Regions from separate parts of the Achromobacter sp. MUI-25009338 genome, predicted to be linked through region 2. Evidence: predicted binding sites of a transcription regulator. Region 2 holds the regulator's gene; the other holds the start of a gene.
The links. Region 2 encodes LexA, which represses DNA repair genes until DNA is damaged. Its sites were predicted from a motif close to ACTGTATNNNNATACAGT; they were not measured.
Positions count from the first base shown of each region.

Region 1: AC1IQ6_RS09260 (ATP-dependent helicase) is a predicted target of LexA. The motif match lies at 3,646-3,663, and genes of this name have one in related genera.

Region 1 covers NZ_CM170627.1:1,932,503-1,939,813, forward strand. Annotated here, with positions in the region: gene AC1IQ6_RS09245 (4-aminobutyrate--2-oxoglutarate transaminase) at 1-1,111, opposite strand, end outside; gene pdxR (MocR-like pyridoxine biosynthesis transcription factor PdxR) at 1,210-2,739, shown strand; gene AC1IQ6_RS09255 (DUF72 domain-containing protein) at 2,722-3,621, opposite strand; gene AC1IQ6_RS09260 (ATP-dependent helicase) at 3,732-5,822, shown strand; gene AC1IQ6_RS09265 (magnesium and cobalt transport protein CorA) at 5,876-6,880, shown strand; gene AC1IQ6_RS09270 (thermonuclease family protein) at 7,161-7,311, shown strand, end outside.
Region 2 covers NZ_CM170627.1:2,333,386-2,340,696, reverse strand. Annotated here, with positions in the region: gene iscR (Fe-S cluster assembly transcriptional regulator IscR) at 1-453, opposite strand, end outside; gene AC1IQ6_RS11200 (low molecular weight protein-tyrosine-phosphatase) at 643-1,134, opposite strand; gene uvrB (excinuclease ABC subunit UvrB) at 1,375-3,468, opposite strand; gene AC1IQ6_RS11190 (amino acid aminotransferase) at 3,544-4,743, shown strand; gene lexA (transcriptional repressor LexA) at 4,883-5,533, shown strand; gene lon (endopeptidase La) at 5,656-7,311, opposite strand, start outside.

The DNA of each region.
Region 1 (7,311 bases), 400 kb from region 2:
CCGCTTCCGCGTCCGGCTTGCCGCTGGCGGCGTCGTTCAGTTCCAGCGCGACCATGGAGCCCAGGCCGCGCACGTCCGCGATGCCCGGGACCGTGGCGCGCAGTCCTTCCAGATGCGCACGCAGCTTCTCGCCCAGCACGGCGGCGCGCTCGCACAGTTTTTCCTCGGCGATCACGTCCAGCACCGCGTGCGCGGCGGCCACCGCCAGCGGGTTGCCGGCATAGGTGCCGCCCAGGCCGCCGGCGGCCGGCGCGTCCATGATCTCGGCGCGTCCGACCACGCCCGAGATCGGGAAGCCGCCGCCCAGGCTCTTGGCCATGGTGATCAGGTCGGCCTGGACCGCGTGGTGCTCCATGGCGAACAGCTTGCCGGTGCGCCCGAATCCGGTCTGCACCTCGTCGGCGATCAGCAGGATGCCGTGCTCGTCGCAGACCTTGCGCAGCGCCGTCATCAGCGCCGGCGGGGTGATGTTGAAGCCGCCTTCGCCCTGCACCGGTTCGATGATGATGGCCGCGACCCGGCGCGGATCGATATCGCACTTGAACAGCAGGTCCAGCGCCTTGAGCGAATCGGCCACGCTGACGGACTGGGCCGCATTGGGGAAGGGGACGTGGTAGATGTCGCCCGGCATCGGGCCGAACGACAGCTTGTAGGGGGCGACCTTGCCGGTCAGCGCCATCCCCAGCATGGTGCGGCCGTGGAACGATCCGGAAAAGGCGATCACGCCCGAGCGCCCGGTGGCCGAGCGCGCGATCTTCACCGCGTTCTCCACGGCTTCCACGCCGGTGGTGAAAAAGGCCGACTTCTTCAGGCCGGCTATGGGCGCGACGCGGTTGATGCGCTCGGCCAGCGTGACGTAGCCCTCGTACGGAACGATCTGGTAGGCCGTATGGGTGAATGCGTCGAGCTGCGCGGCGACCGCGGCCTTGACCTTCGGATGCAGGTGGCCGGTGTTCAGCACGGCGATGCCGCCGGCGAAATCGATGTATTCCTTGCCCTCGGCGTCCCACAGCGTCGCGTTTTCGGCGCGCACGGCGTAGAAGTCGCACATAACGCCGACGCCACGCGGCGTGGCCAGGGAACGGCGGGTATTCAGATCCTGATTCTTCATCTCGGCCTCGCAGAGCGTGATGGGGACGGTAAAACCAATATTTAATGCTACGATGGCCCCATTTATGGGAACCACTTTTCTAAAACGGGTAGAACCAATTGCGTTCCATCGTCGGTGACCTGCTGCTGCTGCGCCTGGGCGACGGCGCCAGCGGTCCCATGAACAAGCGCCTGTACCAGGGCATCCGCGAAGCCATCCTGGACGGCGCCATCGCCGCGGACTCGCGGCTGCCCGCCACGCGCGACCTGGCGGCCGAGCTGGGCATCGCCCGCAATACCGTGGTGCACGTCTACAGCCAGCTGCTGGCCGAAGGCTATACCCGCAGCCGCCAGGGCAACGGCACCTTCGTCAACGCCTCGGTGCCGGACTCCTACCTGGCCAGCGGCCGGCGCCGCCGCCAGCCGCCGCCGGCCGTGCCGCGCCCGGCGCTGTCGGCGCGCGGCGCGGCCATCGTCGACGGCGCCTCGGCCTCGCCCTACCAGTGGGGCGCGTTCATGCCCGGCGTGCCCGACCTGGCCGAGTTCCCGCACAAGAAGTTCGGCCGCATCATGAGCGGCCTGTGGCGCAATCCCACGCCCGACCTGCTGACCTACTCGTACGGCGGCGGCCTGCCGGCGCTGCGCGAGGCGCTGGCGCAGCATCTGGCGCTGACGCGCTCCATCGACTGCGACCCCGAGCAGATCCTGATCACCGAGGGACTGCACCAGGCCATCGACCTGACCACCCGCATCCTGGGCGAGGCCGGCGAAACCGCCTGGGTCGAGGACCCCGGCTACTGGGGCGCGCGCACCGTGCTGCAGGCCAACGGCCTGCGCACGCTGCACCTGCCGGTGGACGAGGAGGGCATGCGGCTGCCGGAATCGCCCGTCGAGCCGCCGCGCTTCATTTTCGTCACGCCTTCGCATCAGTATCCGCTGGGCCCGGTCATGTCGCTGGCGCGCCGCCGCCAGCTGCTGGCCGTGGCGCGCGCCAGCGGCAGCTGGATCATCGAAGACGACTACGACAGCGAATTCCGCTTCTCCGGCCGGCCCATCGCCTCGCTGCTGGGGCTGGAGCCGGACGCGCCCGTGATCTACATGGGCACCTTCAGCAAGACGCTGTATCCGGGCCTGCGCGTGGGTTACCTGGTGCTGCCCAAGGCCTTGACCGCGGCGTTCCAGGCCGCGCACGCCGAGCTGTACCGCGAAGGCCACCTGATGACGCACGCGGCGCTGGCCACCTTCATCGCCGACGGCCATTACGCCGCCCACATCCGCCGCATGCGCATGCTGTACGGACGCCGCCGCGCCATGCTGGTCAATCTGATCGAAAGGCGGCTGGGGCCGCAGTGGCTGCACCGCGACGCCAGCATGGCCGGCCTGCACCTGGTGCTGACGCTGCCGCCGGACATGGACGACCGGCGCGTGGTGGAAGTGGCGCACGGCAAAGGCGTGCTGACGCGCGCGCTGTCGCGCTACTACGTCAACGACGAGGCGCGCCGGCCCGGCCTGCTGCTGGGCTACGCCTGCGTGCCCGACCATGAGATCGCGCGCAAATTCGAAGTGCTGCTGGAAAGCCTGGCGGAAGTGGCGCACGCGCCCGCCGCCCGGCGCGGCGCCAAGGCCGCCGCGCTACGGCCGTCGCCCTAACGCGGCGGCGAAGGCGGCGGCGTTGCGCATGCCCTGGTCCTCGAAATTGGTATTGAAGACGGCGTGCGCCTGCGCGCTCTGCGCCGCCAGCCGCGCAAAGCGTTCGGCCAGCTCCGCCAGTTCCTGCTCCGTGTACTCGTACTGGAAGCGTCCCGACGAGGCCGCGCCCGATGCGTTCCAGGTCGCCGCGTTGCGCCCGTGCAGCCGCAGCAGCGCGAGTTCCGGATGGGTGCAGGCCCAGACCGCGGGCACCGTGTTGGCGTAGCCCTGGGGCGCGTCCACCACCGTGTGCGCCACGCCCAGCTCGCGCTCGAACGCCAGCGTGGCCTCGGTGGCCGCGGGCGTGGCGAACCAGCTTGCGTGGCGGAACTCCACCGACACCAGGTGTTCTTCCATGCGCCGCGCGCAGTCGCCGACCCGCGCCATGCCGCGCGCATCGCGCCGCACCCAGGGCGGAAACTGGAAATGCACCGCGCCCAGCTTGCCGGGCAGGCGCAGCGGCTCCAGCGCCAGCTGGAAGCGGCGCCAGAGCTCGTCGCGCAGGTCGGACGGCATCTGGTCGTGGTAGATGAGCGGCTCGGGCCAGTCGGCCAGTTCGCGCCGGATGTCGGCGGGCAGCGCCGAAAGCGGCGTCTGGTGCCCGGTGAACAGCCGGAAGGCCTTGATGTTGAAGACGAATCCGTCGGGCGTGCGCTGGTCCCACAGATAGGCGTTTTGCGCCGTGGGCATGGCGTAATAGCTGGAATCGACCTCGGCCATGCCGAAGCGCGAGGCGTAATGGCGCAGCCGCGCCTCGGCGCTGCGGGCCTCGGGCGGATAGAACCGGCCGCAGGCCAGCAGCGTGGGGTCGGTCCAGGAAGCGGTGCCGGTCAGAAGGCGCACGGAATCAGACGGAATCCAAAAAATTCTGTATAAATATACAGTGCCAATCCCGAGCCGGGCAATGTCCCGGCGCCTTGCCTGCCGAGGCCGCCGCCGGCGGCCCCCGTTCCATGTCCGACCCCAACAGCCTGCCGTCTCCGTCCGCCTCCGAACGCCCCGATCCCCTGGCCGATCTCAATCCCGCCCAGCGCGAAGCCGCCGAATTCGGCGCGGCCGCGCCGCTGCTGGTGATCGCGGGCGCCGGCTCGGGCAAGACCAGCACGCTGGCGCACCGCGTCGCCCACCTGATTCTCAACGGCGCGGACCCGCAGCGCATGCTGCTGCTGACGTTCTCGCGCCGCGCGGCGCTGGAGATGGAGCGGCGCGTGGGCACGGTGCTGCAGCGGGCGATGAACCTGCGCTCCACGCAGCAGCCGCCGTCGCTGCCGTGGGCCGGCACCTTCCACGCGATCGGCGCGCGGCTGCTGCGCGATTGCGCGCAGCGCATCGGCCTGGCCGAAACCTTCACCATCCATGACCGCGGCGACGCCGAGGACCTCATGGGCATGGTGCGCCACGAACTCGGGCTGTCGGCCACCAAGTCGCGCTTTCCGCTCAAGGGCACCTGCCTGGCGATCTATTCGCGGGTGGTCAACAGCCAGACGCCCGTGGCCGACGTGCTCAAGACCGCCTTCCCGTGGTGCGCGCAATGGGAGGACGAACTCAAGAACCTGTTTCGCGCCTACGTCGCGGCCAAGCAGGACCAGCAGGTGCTGGACTACGACGACCTGCTGCTCTACTGGGCCGAGATGATGGGCGACCCCGGCATCGCGGCCGACCTGGGGGCGCGCTTCGACCACGTGCTGGTCGACGAGTACCAGGACACCAACCGCCTGCAGGCGGCCATCCTGCTGGCCCTGAAGCCCGACGGGCGCGGCCTGACCGTGGTGGGCGACGACGCCCAGGCCATTTATTCGTTCCGCGCGGCCACCGTGCGCAACATCCTGGACTTCCCCGCGCAGTTTCCCGACCCGGCGCGCGTCATCACGCTGGAGCGCAACTACCGCTCCACCCAGCCCATCCTGAACGCGTCCAACGCGGTCATCGGCCAGGCCACGGAACGCTATGCCAAGGATCTCTGGACCGACCGCCAGTCGTCGCAGCTGCCCGAGCTGGTGACGGTCAGCGACGAGGCCGGCCAGGCGCGCTGGGTCGCCGACCAGGTGCTGGCCCAGCGCGAGGGCGGCGCCACGCTCAAGTCGCAGGCCGCGCTGTTTCGCACCTCCAGCCACAGCGCCGCGCTGGAACTGGAGCTGACCCGCCGCAACATCCCTTACGTGAAGTTCGGCGGGCTGCGCTTTCTGGAGGCCGCGCACGTCAAGGACCTGCTCTCGCTGCTGCGCTGGGCCGAGAATCCGCGCGGACGCATGGCCGGCTTTCGCGTGGCGCAGCTGCTGCCGGGCATCGGCCCGGCCACCGCGGCCAGGCTGATGGACGCCATGTCGGCCTCGCCGCAGCCGCTGCAGGCGCTGCGCGAATTCAAGCCGGGCGCGGCGGCCCAGGAGGAATGGCGCGGCTTCGCCGACACCTACGCCGCGCTGTGCGATCCCGGCCTGAAGTGGCCGGCCGACGCCGACCTGGCCCTGCGCTGGTACGGCAGTCAGCTGGAGCGGCTGTACGACGACGCCCGGGTGCGCCGCGCCGATCTCGACCAGCTGCTGCGCATCGCCTCGGGCTATCCGTCGCGCGAGCGCTTCCTGACCGAGCTGACCCTGGACCCGCCGGACGCCACCAGCGACGAATCCGGCGCGCCGCTGCGCGACGAGGACTATATGATCCTGTCCACCATCCATTCGGCCAAGGGCCAGGAATGGAAGGCGGTCTATGTGCTGAACGTGGTGGACGGCTGCATCCCGTCCGACATGAGCACCGGCACGGCCGAAGAGATCGAGGAAGAGCGCCGCCTGCTGTACGTGGCCATGACGCGCGCCCGCGAGCGCCTGCAGCTCATCGTGCCGCAGCGCTTCTACGTGCACCAGCAGACCGGCATGGGCGACCGCCACGTCTACGGCTCGCGCACGCGCTACATCTCGAATGCGATGCTGCCGCTGTTCGAGCACCTGCCCAAGCCCCCGCCGCTGCCCGAAGGGCGCGGCGCGTCGCCGCAGCCGCAGGCGCCGAGCGTGGACGTGGCCCGGCGGGTGCGCAATCTGTTCTCGTAGAAAGGGCTATCATCGCCCGATATCGGCACGGGTCGCATAGTCCGAGGGTGTTTATGTCTACTGAAGAACTCGCCGCCGACGCGGCGAAACGCGAAGTCGTCGCGTCGATCGCCTACGTGAACGGGCGGCGCGAACGCGAGGTTCCCATCGACGAGGTCGGGCAGTACGTCAGGCAGGGCCACGGCATGCTGTGGATAGGCCTGCGCAATCCCGGCCCGGAACTGCTGGGCAGGATCGCGAGCGAACTCGGCGCCTGCGACAAGAACCAGGAAGAAATGCTGGAGGCCCATCGCCGGCCCAAGATCATCGACTACGGCAACATGATCCTGATCGTGGCCATCACGGTGGAGGTCGAGGCCGAGCGGCCGATCTTCGGCGAAACCCAGTTCCTCATCGGCGACGGTTTCCTGGTCACGGTGCGGCGCGGCGCCACCGCCGGCCACAGCGCGCTGCGCGAACGGCTGGAAGCCGCGCCCGACCTGCTCAAGCGCGGCAGCGACTACGTGGCTTCCGAGCTGCTGGACTGGCTGGTCGACCGCTACGTGGCGGCGGCCGGCAAGATCGAGGCGGTGGTGGAGGGCGCCGAGCAGAAGCTGCTGATCCGCGGCGCCAAGGACTCCGACATCCGCAGGCTGTACCGGCAGCGCCGCGACCTGCTGCGCATCCACACGGTGGTCTCGCCGCTGGCCGAGATATGCCGCCGCCTGGCGCGCGTGGAGATGTCGGCCGTGGACGAGCACGCCCGCCCGTATTTCGGCGAGGTCGCCGACCGCGTGCTGCGGGTGGACGAGCTGTTCAACGCCTTGCGCGAATCGCTGGCGTTCGCGTTCGAAGCCAGCCTCATGATCGGCCAGGCGGCGCAGAACGACACCACCCGCAAGCTGGCCTCCTGGGCCGCCATCCTGGCGGTGCCCACCGCCATCGCCGGCATCTACGGCATGAACTTCGAGTTCATGCCCGAACTCAAATCGCCCTGGGGCTATCCCGTCACGCTGGGCGTGATCGCGAGCGTCTGTTCGGTGCTGTACTGGCGGTTCCGGAAGTCGGGGTGGTTGTAGGATGGGTGCAGCGCGAGAGTTCTTGAGCAAGGACCCGAATATGGAGCGCGCGTAACCCATCAGGCGGCGCCAGCCGCCGGTTTTCGTGGCAAGAGACAAATAATCAGCATGCGACGAAAGGCGGCGGCTGGCGCCGCCTGATGGGTTTCGCGCGCTGAGCGTCTGCGTCCTTGCTCAAAAACTCTCGCGCTGCACCCATCCTACGCCACCCCACCCGCAGCCACCCCGCCCCCCCTCCTTATGGCAAACTTCCTGCGTTTTCCATTCTGGAGCCCTGCCGGTGCGTGGCAATCCTTATTTTCGCGGCGGCGGCAAGCTGGCCGCCGTGGTCGTCGCCCTTATCCTTGCGGCGGCGGCGGCCGTGGTCGATTGGCTGCAGCCTTCCGGGCGGCAGGAGCCGCAGCCGGCGCCGCCGGCGCAGGGCCGGGCGG
Region 2 (7,311 bases):
CTGTGCCTGATTGTTGGCTTCCTGCAGCTGGCGCACGCGCTGCTGATCGACCAGATCCTGCAGCGACACCGAGTCCAGGTAATCGACCATCTTGCGGTTGAGCGTGGCCCAGAGTTCGTGCGTCATGCACTTGCCCGGCTTGCCGTCGTTGCCGCTGGTACAGTCGCGCTTGCCGCCGCAGCTGGTGGCGTCCAGCGGCTCGTCGACGGCGAAGATGATGTCGGCGACGGTCACGTTGCGCGCCAGGCGGGCCAGCGAATAGCCGCCGCCCGGGCCGCGCACGCTGTCCACGAGTTCGTGGCGGCGCAGCTTGCCGAACAGCTGTTCCAGGTAGGACAACGAGATATTCTGACGCTGGCTGATGGCCGCAAGCGTGACCGGACCGCTATGCTGCCGCATAGCCAGGTCGATCATGGCAGTCACGGCGAAACGCCCTTTGGTAGTTAGCCGCATGGTAGGTTCCCAGTGATTCGGCAACGGCCGCCGGCGAATCCAGCGGCCAATACCCGAGTAATTGGCTCAAGTATAGCCTAATCCCGACTAATTTGGTATGGCACCGGCCTAGAAAAAACCGCGCATATGCGCGGTTTTTCATTGCCAGGCACTTCCGGGAACCGCACACAGGCGGTTCCGAGTACGGAATCAGGCTGCCTGGTACTGGGTTGCGCGCTTGCGCACCAGTTCGAGCACACCCTGACAGGCGTCTTCGAGATAGTCCAGAACCTTGCCGAAACCGTCGGCGCCGCCATAGTAGGGATCGGGCACGGTGGCCTCTTCGAACTCGTTGGCAAAGCGCATCAGCAGCATCAGCTTGTGCTGGTAGGCCTTGGGGCACTGCTGCTGCATGGCCGAGAGGTTGTCCCAGTCCATGGCGAGGATCAGGTCGAAATCGCGGAAATCTTCCGCGGTGACCTGACGCGCTTCGCAGTGCGTGATCTCGTAGCCGCGCTTGCGCGCTGCGGCCTGCGCCCGGGCATCAGGCGCCTCGCCGATGTGAAACGCGTGCGTGCCCGCGGAGTCGATGCGAACCACATCGCTCAAACCCGCGTCATTCACCAAATGGCGAAACACGCCCTCTGCGCTCGGCGAGCGACAGATATTGCCCATGCAAACGAAAAGTACCTTGGTCATCATGGGTGTAAGTGTGCGGGAAAACCCGAGATAAGGCAAGTTTTTTTTGCGTTTGCGTAAATGGCTCAGGGCAAATATGTCCCCATCACTTTTTCATATGATTCAATGGCTTACATCAACAATCAAAAGCAACGCTTGAACTCCGGGGCGGGATAATCGACGGCGCCGCAGGCGGGCGATTGCAACGCAACAGATCGGCGGCCGATTCAGCAAGGTGTCAGCAAAAAGACACAACAAGATACGTCAGACGGCGCCGTCCAGCAGCACCCGCTGTTTCAGCGCGGTCAGGGCGTCGCGCGCCGCCGCGGCCTGCTCGAATTCCAGGTTGCGGGCGTGGTCCATCATCAGCTTTTCCAGGCGCTTGATTTCACGCGCCATGGCCTTTTCGTCCTTCATGAATTCGGCCGGCACCGCCGCTTCCAGCGCGTCGTGCTGGGTCGGCGCGACGATGCCGTCGATGAGCTCGCGCACCGCCTTCTGCACGCCGCGCGCCGTGATGCCGTGGTCCTCGTTGAACTGCAGCTGCTTGTTGCGGCGGCGGCCGGTTTCCTCGATGGCGCGCTGCATCGAATCGGTGATGCGGTCGGCATAGAGGATGGCGTGGCCGTTCAGGTTGCGCGCGGCCCGCCCGATGGTCTGGATCAGGCTGCGCTCGGAACGCAGGAAACCCTCTTTGTCGGCGTCCAAGATGGCGACCAGCGACACTTCGGGAATGTCCAGGCCTTCGCGCAGCAGGTTGATCCCCACCAGCACGTCGAAGGTACCCAGGCGCAGGTCGCGGATGATCTCCACCCGCTCGACCGTGTCGATGTCGGAGTGCAGGTAGCGCACCCGCACGCCGTGCTCGCTCAGGAAGTCCGTCAGGTCCTCGGCCATGCGCTTGGTCAGGGTGGTGACCAGCACCCGTTCGCTGCGCGCCACGCGTTCCTTGATCCGGCCCAGCAGGTCGTCGACCTGGGTGCGCGCCGGAAGCACCTCGACCAGCGGATCGACCAGGCCGGTGGGACGCACCACCTGCTCGACGACGTTGTCGGCGTGCTCTTTCTCGTAGGCGGCCGGCGTGGCCGAGACGAATACGCACTGGCGCATGCGGGCCTCGAACTCCTCCAGCCGCAGCGGCCGGTTGTCCAGCGCCGAGGGCAGCCGGAACCCGTACTGCACCAGCGTCTCCTTGCGCGAGCGGTCGCCGCGGTACATGCCGCCCAGCTGGCCGATGGTGACGTGGCTTTCGTCGATGAACATGAGCGCGTCGGCCGGCAGGTAGTCGATCAGGGTGGGCGGCGGCTCGCCCGGGGCGGCGCCCGACAGGTGGCGCGAGTAGTTCTCGATGCCCTTGCAGAAGCCCAGCTCCTGCAGCATCTCCAGGTCGAAGCGGGTGCGCTGCTCCAGGCGCTGGGCCTCGACCAGGTGGCCGTCGTCGGTGAAGCGCCTGACGCGTTCGCGCAGCTCTTCCTTGATGGTCTCGATGGCGCGCAGCACGGTGTCGCGCGGCGTTACGTAGTGCGAGCCGGGATAGACGGTGAAGCGCGGCAGCTTCTGGCGGATGCGGCCGGTCAGGGGGTCGAAGAGCTCCAGGCTTTCGACCTCGTCGTCGAACAGCGTCAGGCGCAGCGCCAGCTCGGGGCTTTCGGCCGGAAAGATGTCGATGGTCTCGCCGCGCACGCGGAAGGTGCCGCGCGTGAAATCGGCGTCGTTGCGGGTGTACTGCATGGCGACCAGGCGCGCCAGGATCTCGCGCCGCGAGATCTGGTCGCCGGCGCGCAGGATCAGCACCATCGCGTGGTAGTCGCCGGGATTGCCGATACCGTAGATACACGACACCGTGCCCACGATGATGGTGTCGCGGCGCTCCAGCAGGCTCTTGGTGGCCGACAGCCGCATCTGCTCGATGTGCTCGTTGATGGAGGAGTCTTTCTCGATGAACAGGTCGCGCGTCGGCACGTAGGCCTCGGGCTGGTAGTAGTCGTAGTACGAGACGAAGTACTCGACCGCGTTCTTCGGGAAGAACTCGCGCATCTCGGCGTAGAGCTGCGCGGCCAGCGTCTTGTTGGGGGCCAGCACCAGCGCGGGCCGGCCCAGGCGCGCGATGACGTTGGCCATGGTGTAGGTCTTGCCCGAACCGGTCACGCCCAGGAGCGTCTGGAACATCAGGCCGTCTTCGACGCCCTGGACCAGGCCGTCGATGGCGGCGGGCTGGTCGCCGGCCGGCGGATATGGCTGGTACAGGTGAAACGGGCTGCCCGGAAAGTCGATGAAGCCGCCGCCGGCAACGGCTGGCACGCCATCGTCCCCGGCGACGACGGCTTCCACGCTCGGGTCTATTGTGGGCTTAGGCATGCTAGACTCTTCCAGGGTAAACCCCCCATTATCCACAGCACCCCGGACTGCGTCCACCCACCTCATCAGACTCCCATGAGCACCCTTTTCGATTCCGTCGAACTCGCGCCGCGCGACCCCATTCTTGGCCTGAACGAACAATACAACGCCGACACGCGTCCCGGTAAAGTCAATCTGGGCGTGGGCGTGTACTACGACGACGAGGGCCGCATCCCCCTGCTGGGCGCGGTGCGCAAGGCTGAAACCGCCCGCATCGAGGCCGCCGCGGCCCGCGGCTACCTACCGATCGAAGGTATCGCCGGTTACAACGCCGGCGCGCAGGCCCTGCTGCTGGGCAAGGATTCCGCGCTGGCCGCCGCCGGCCGCGTGCTGACCACCCAGGCCCTGGGCGGCACGGGCGCGCTGAAGATCGGCGCCGACTTCCTGCGCCAGCTGCTGCCCTCCTCCAAGGTCCTGATCAGCAACCCGAGCTGGGAAAACCACCGCGCGCTGTTCGAGCGCGCCGGTTTCGAAGTCGGCACCTACGCCTACTACGACGCCGCCACCCGCGGCCTGGACTTCGACGCCATGCTGGCCGACCTGAAGGCCGCTCCGGCCAAGACCGTGGTCGTGCTGCACGCCTGCTGCCACAACCCCACCGGCGTGGACCCCACCATGGACCAGTGGAAGCAGATCGCCGCCGTGGTCAAAGAAAACAATCTGGTGCCGTTCCTGGACATCGCCTACCAGGGCTTCGGCGACGGCCTGACGGAAGACGCCGCGGTCGTGCGCATGTTCGCCGACCTGGACCTGACCATGTTCATCAGCTCCTCGTTCTCGAAGTCGTTCTCGCTGTACGGCGAGCGCGTCGGCGCGCTGACGGTCGTGGCCGGCAGCAAGGACGAAGCCGCCCGCGTGCTGAGCCAGCTCAAGCGCGTGATCCGCACCAACTACTCCAACCCGCCCACCCACGGCGGCACGGTGGTGTCCACGGTGCTGAACACGCCCGAACTGTTCGCCATGTGGGAACAGGAACTGGCCGGCATGCGCGACCGCATCCGCCTGATGCGCAAGCAGCTGGTCGAGAAGATCCAGGAACACGGCGGCAAGCAGGACTTTAGCTTCGTGCTGCGCCAGCGCGGCATGTTCTCGTACTCGGGCCTGACCGCCGCCCAGGTGGACCGCCTGCGCGAAGAGCATGGCGTCTACGCCGTGTCCAGCGGCCGCATCTGCGTGGCCGCGCTCAACAGCGGCAACATCGACAAGGTCGCCAAGAGCATCGCCGCGGTGCTGTAAACGGCCCGCCATCCGGCCTCAAACGGGACCCGCGGGTCCCGTTTTTTATGGGCGCCCGCCCACGGCTTGCTTTTTTGCGCTGCGTCCCCCAGAATGGCCGCTGTATATATGTACAGTCCGCCAGCAACGGATCATCGCCATGGCCAGCAAACTCACCGATCGCCAACAGCAAATCCTGGATCTCATCAGGCAAACCGTCGCGCGCACGGGTTTTCCGCCCACACGCGCCGAGATCGCGCAGGCCCTGGGTTTCCGCTCGCCCAACGCAGCCGAAGACCACCTCAAGGCGCTGGCGCGCAAGGGGGCCATCGAGCTCACCGCGGGCGCCTCGCGCGGCATCCGCCTGAAGGACGCCGCCGGCGCGCCCGCGCAGGCATCCCTGCCCATGCCCGCCCTGGCGCAGCTCTTGCTGCCGCTGGTGGGCCGCGTGGCCGCCGGCAGCCCCATCCTGGCGGCCGAACACGTCGAACGCGAGGTCGGCGTGGACCCCAACCTGTTCGCCCAGGCGCCCGACTACCTGCTGAAGGTGCGCGGCATGAGCATGCGCGACGCCGGCATCCTCGAAGGCGACCTGCTCGCCGTCAAAAAAGCGTCCGAGGCCCGCAACGGCCAGATCGTGGTGGCCCGCCTCGGCGACGACGTCACGGTCAAGCGCCTGCAGCGCCAGAACGGCCATATCGAGCTCCTGCCCGAAAATCCGGACTTCCAGACCATCGTGGTCGGGGCCGACCAGGATTTCGCGCTGGAAGGCATCGCGGTGGGGCTGATTCGTACGCACGCGCTGCATTGATCCTGCGCGCAGGCATAAAGAAACCCAAGCGGATCAAGTAAAAACCCCCGAAGGTTGGATCAATGTCCAACTTTCGGGGGTCAGTTCACTAGGGCGGGTTTCCTTTTGGGCGGCCGAACCGGTCAGTGCTTGAGCACCGGATCGGTCGAGCCTTCGGCGGGCTTGGCCACCAGGGGCTCCTTGACCGCTTCTTCCTCGGCCAGGGGCTCGGGCAGGCGTTCCAGCGCCAGCTCCAGCACCTTGTCGATCCAGCGCACCGGCACGATCTCGAGGTGGTTCTTGACGTTGTCCGGAATCTCCGCCAGGTCCTTGACGTTTTCTTCCGGGATCAGAACCATCTTGATCCCGCCGCGGTGGGCGGCCAGCAGCTTTTCCTTCAGGCCGCCGATGGGCAGCACTTCGCCGCGCAGCGTGATCTCGCCGGTCATGGCGACGTCGGCGCGCACCGGGATGCGCGACAGGGCCGACACCATGGCCGTGGTGATCGCGATACCGGCGGACGGGCCGTCCTTGGGCGTCGCGCCTTCCGGCACGTGCACGTGCATGTCGTGCTTCTCGAACACGCTGTCGGCAAAGCCCAGGCGGCGGGCGCGCGAGCGCACCACCGTGCGGGCCGCCTCGACCGATTCCTTCATCACGTCGCCCAGCGAACCGGTGCGTTGGATGACGCCCTTGCCGGGCATGTCGGCGACTTCGATCGTCAGCAGGTCGCCGCCGACTTCGGTCCACGCCAGGCCGGTGACCTGGCCGATCTGGTTTTCCTTCTCGGCCATGCCGAAGGCGTAGCGGCGCACGCCCAGGTATTCGTTCAGGTTCTCACCCGTCACGTTGACCGGCTTGACCTCGGGCGTCTTGCCCTCGGCCTTGGCGCGGTCGGCCTGGGTCAGCAGCTGCTTGATGACCTTGCGGCAGATCTTGCCCACTTCGCGTTCGAGCGCACGCACGCCGGCTTCGCGGGTGTAGTAGCGCACGATGTCGCGCAGCGCGCTGTCGTCGACGGTCAGCTCGCTATCCTTGACGCCGTTGTTCTTCATCAGCTTGGGCAGCAGATGGTCGCGGGCGATGTGGATCTTTTCTTCCTCGGTGTAGCCCGACAGGCGGATCACTTCCATCCGGTCCAGCAGGGCCGGCGGAATGTTCAGCGTGTTGCTGGTGGCCACGAACATGACGTCGGACAGGTCGAAGTCGACTTCGATGTAGTGGTCCTGGAACGTGTGGTTCTGTTCCGGGTCCAGCACTTCGAGCAGGGCCGACGAGGGGTCGCCGCGGAAATCCATGCCCAGCTTGTCGATTTCATCGAGCAGGAACAGCGGATTGCGCACGCCCACCTTGGACATGTTCTGGACGATCTTGCCCGGCATGGAGCCGATGTACGTGCGGCGGTGGCCGCGGATCTCGGCTTCGTCGCGCACGCCGCCCAGCGCCATGCGCACGAACTTGCGGTTCGTGGCCTTGGCGATGGACTGCCCCAGCGAGGTCTTGCCCACGCCCGGAGGGCCGACCAGACACAGGATCGGCGCCTTCACCTTGTCCACGCGCTGCTGCACGGCAAGGTATTCCAGGATGCGTTCCTTGACCTTCTCCAGGCCATAGTGGTCGTTGTCCAGCACCGCCTCGGCGTTGCTGATGGAATTGTTGATCTTGCTCTTTTTCTTCCAGGGAAGATTGATGAGCGTATCGATGTAGTTGCGCACCACGGTGGCTTCGGCCGACATGGGCGACATGAGCTTGAGCTTCTTGAGCTCGGCATCGGCCTTCTTGCGCGCCTCTTTGGGCAT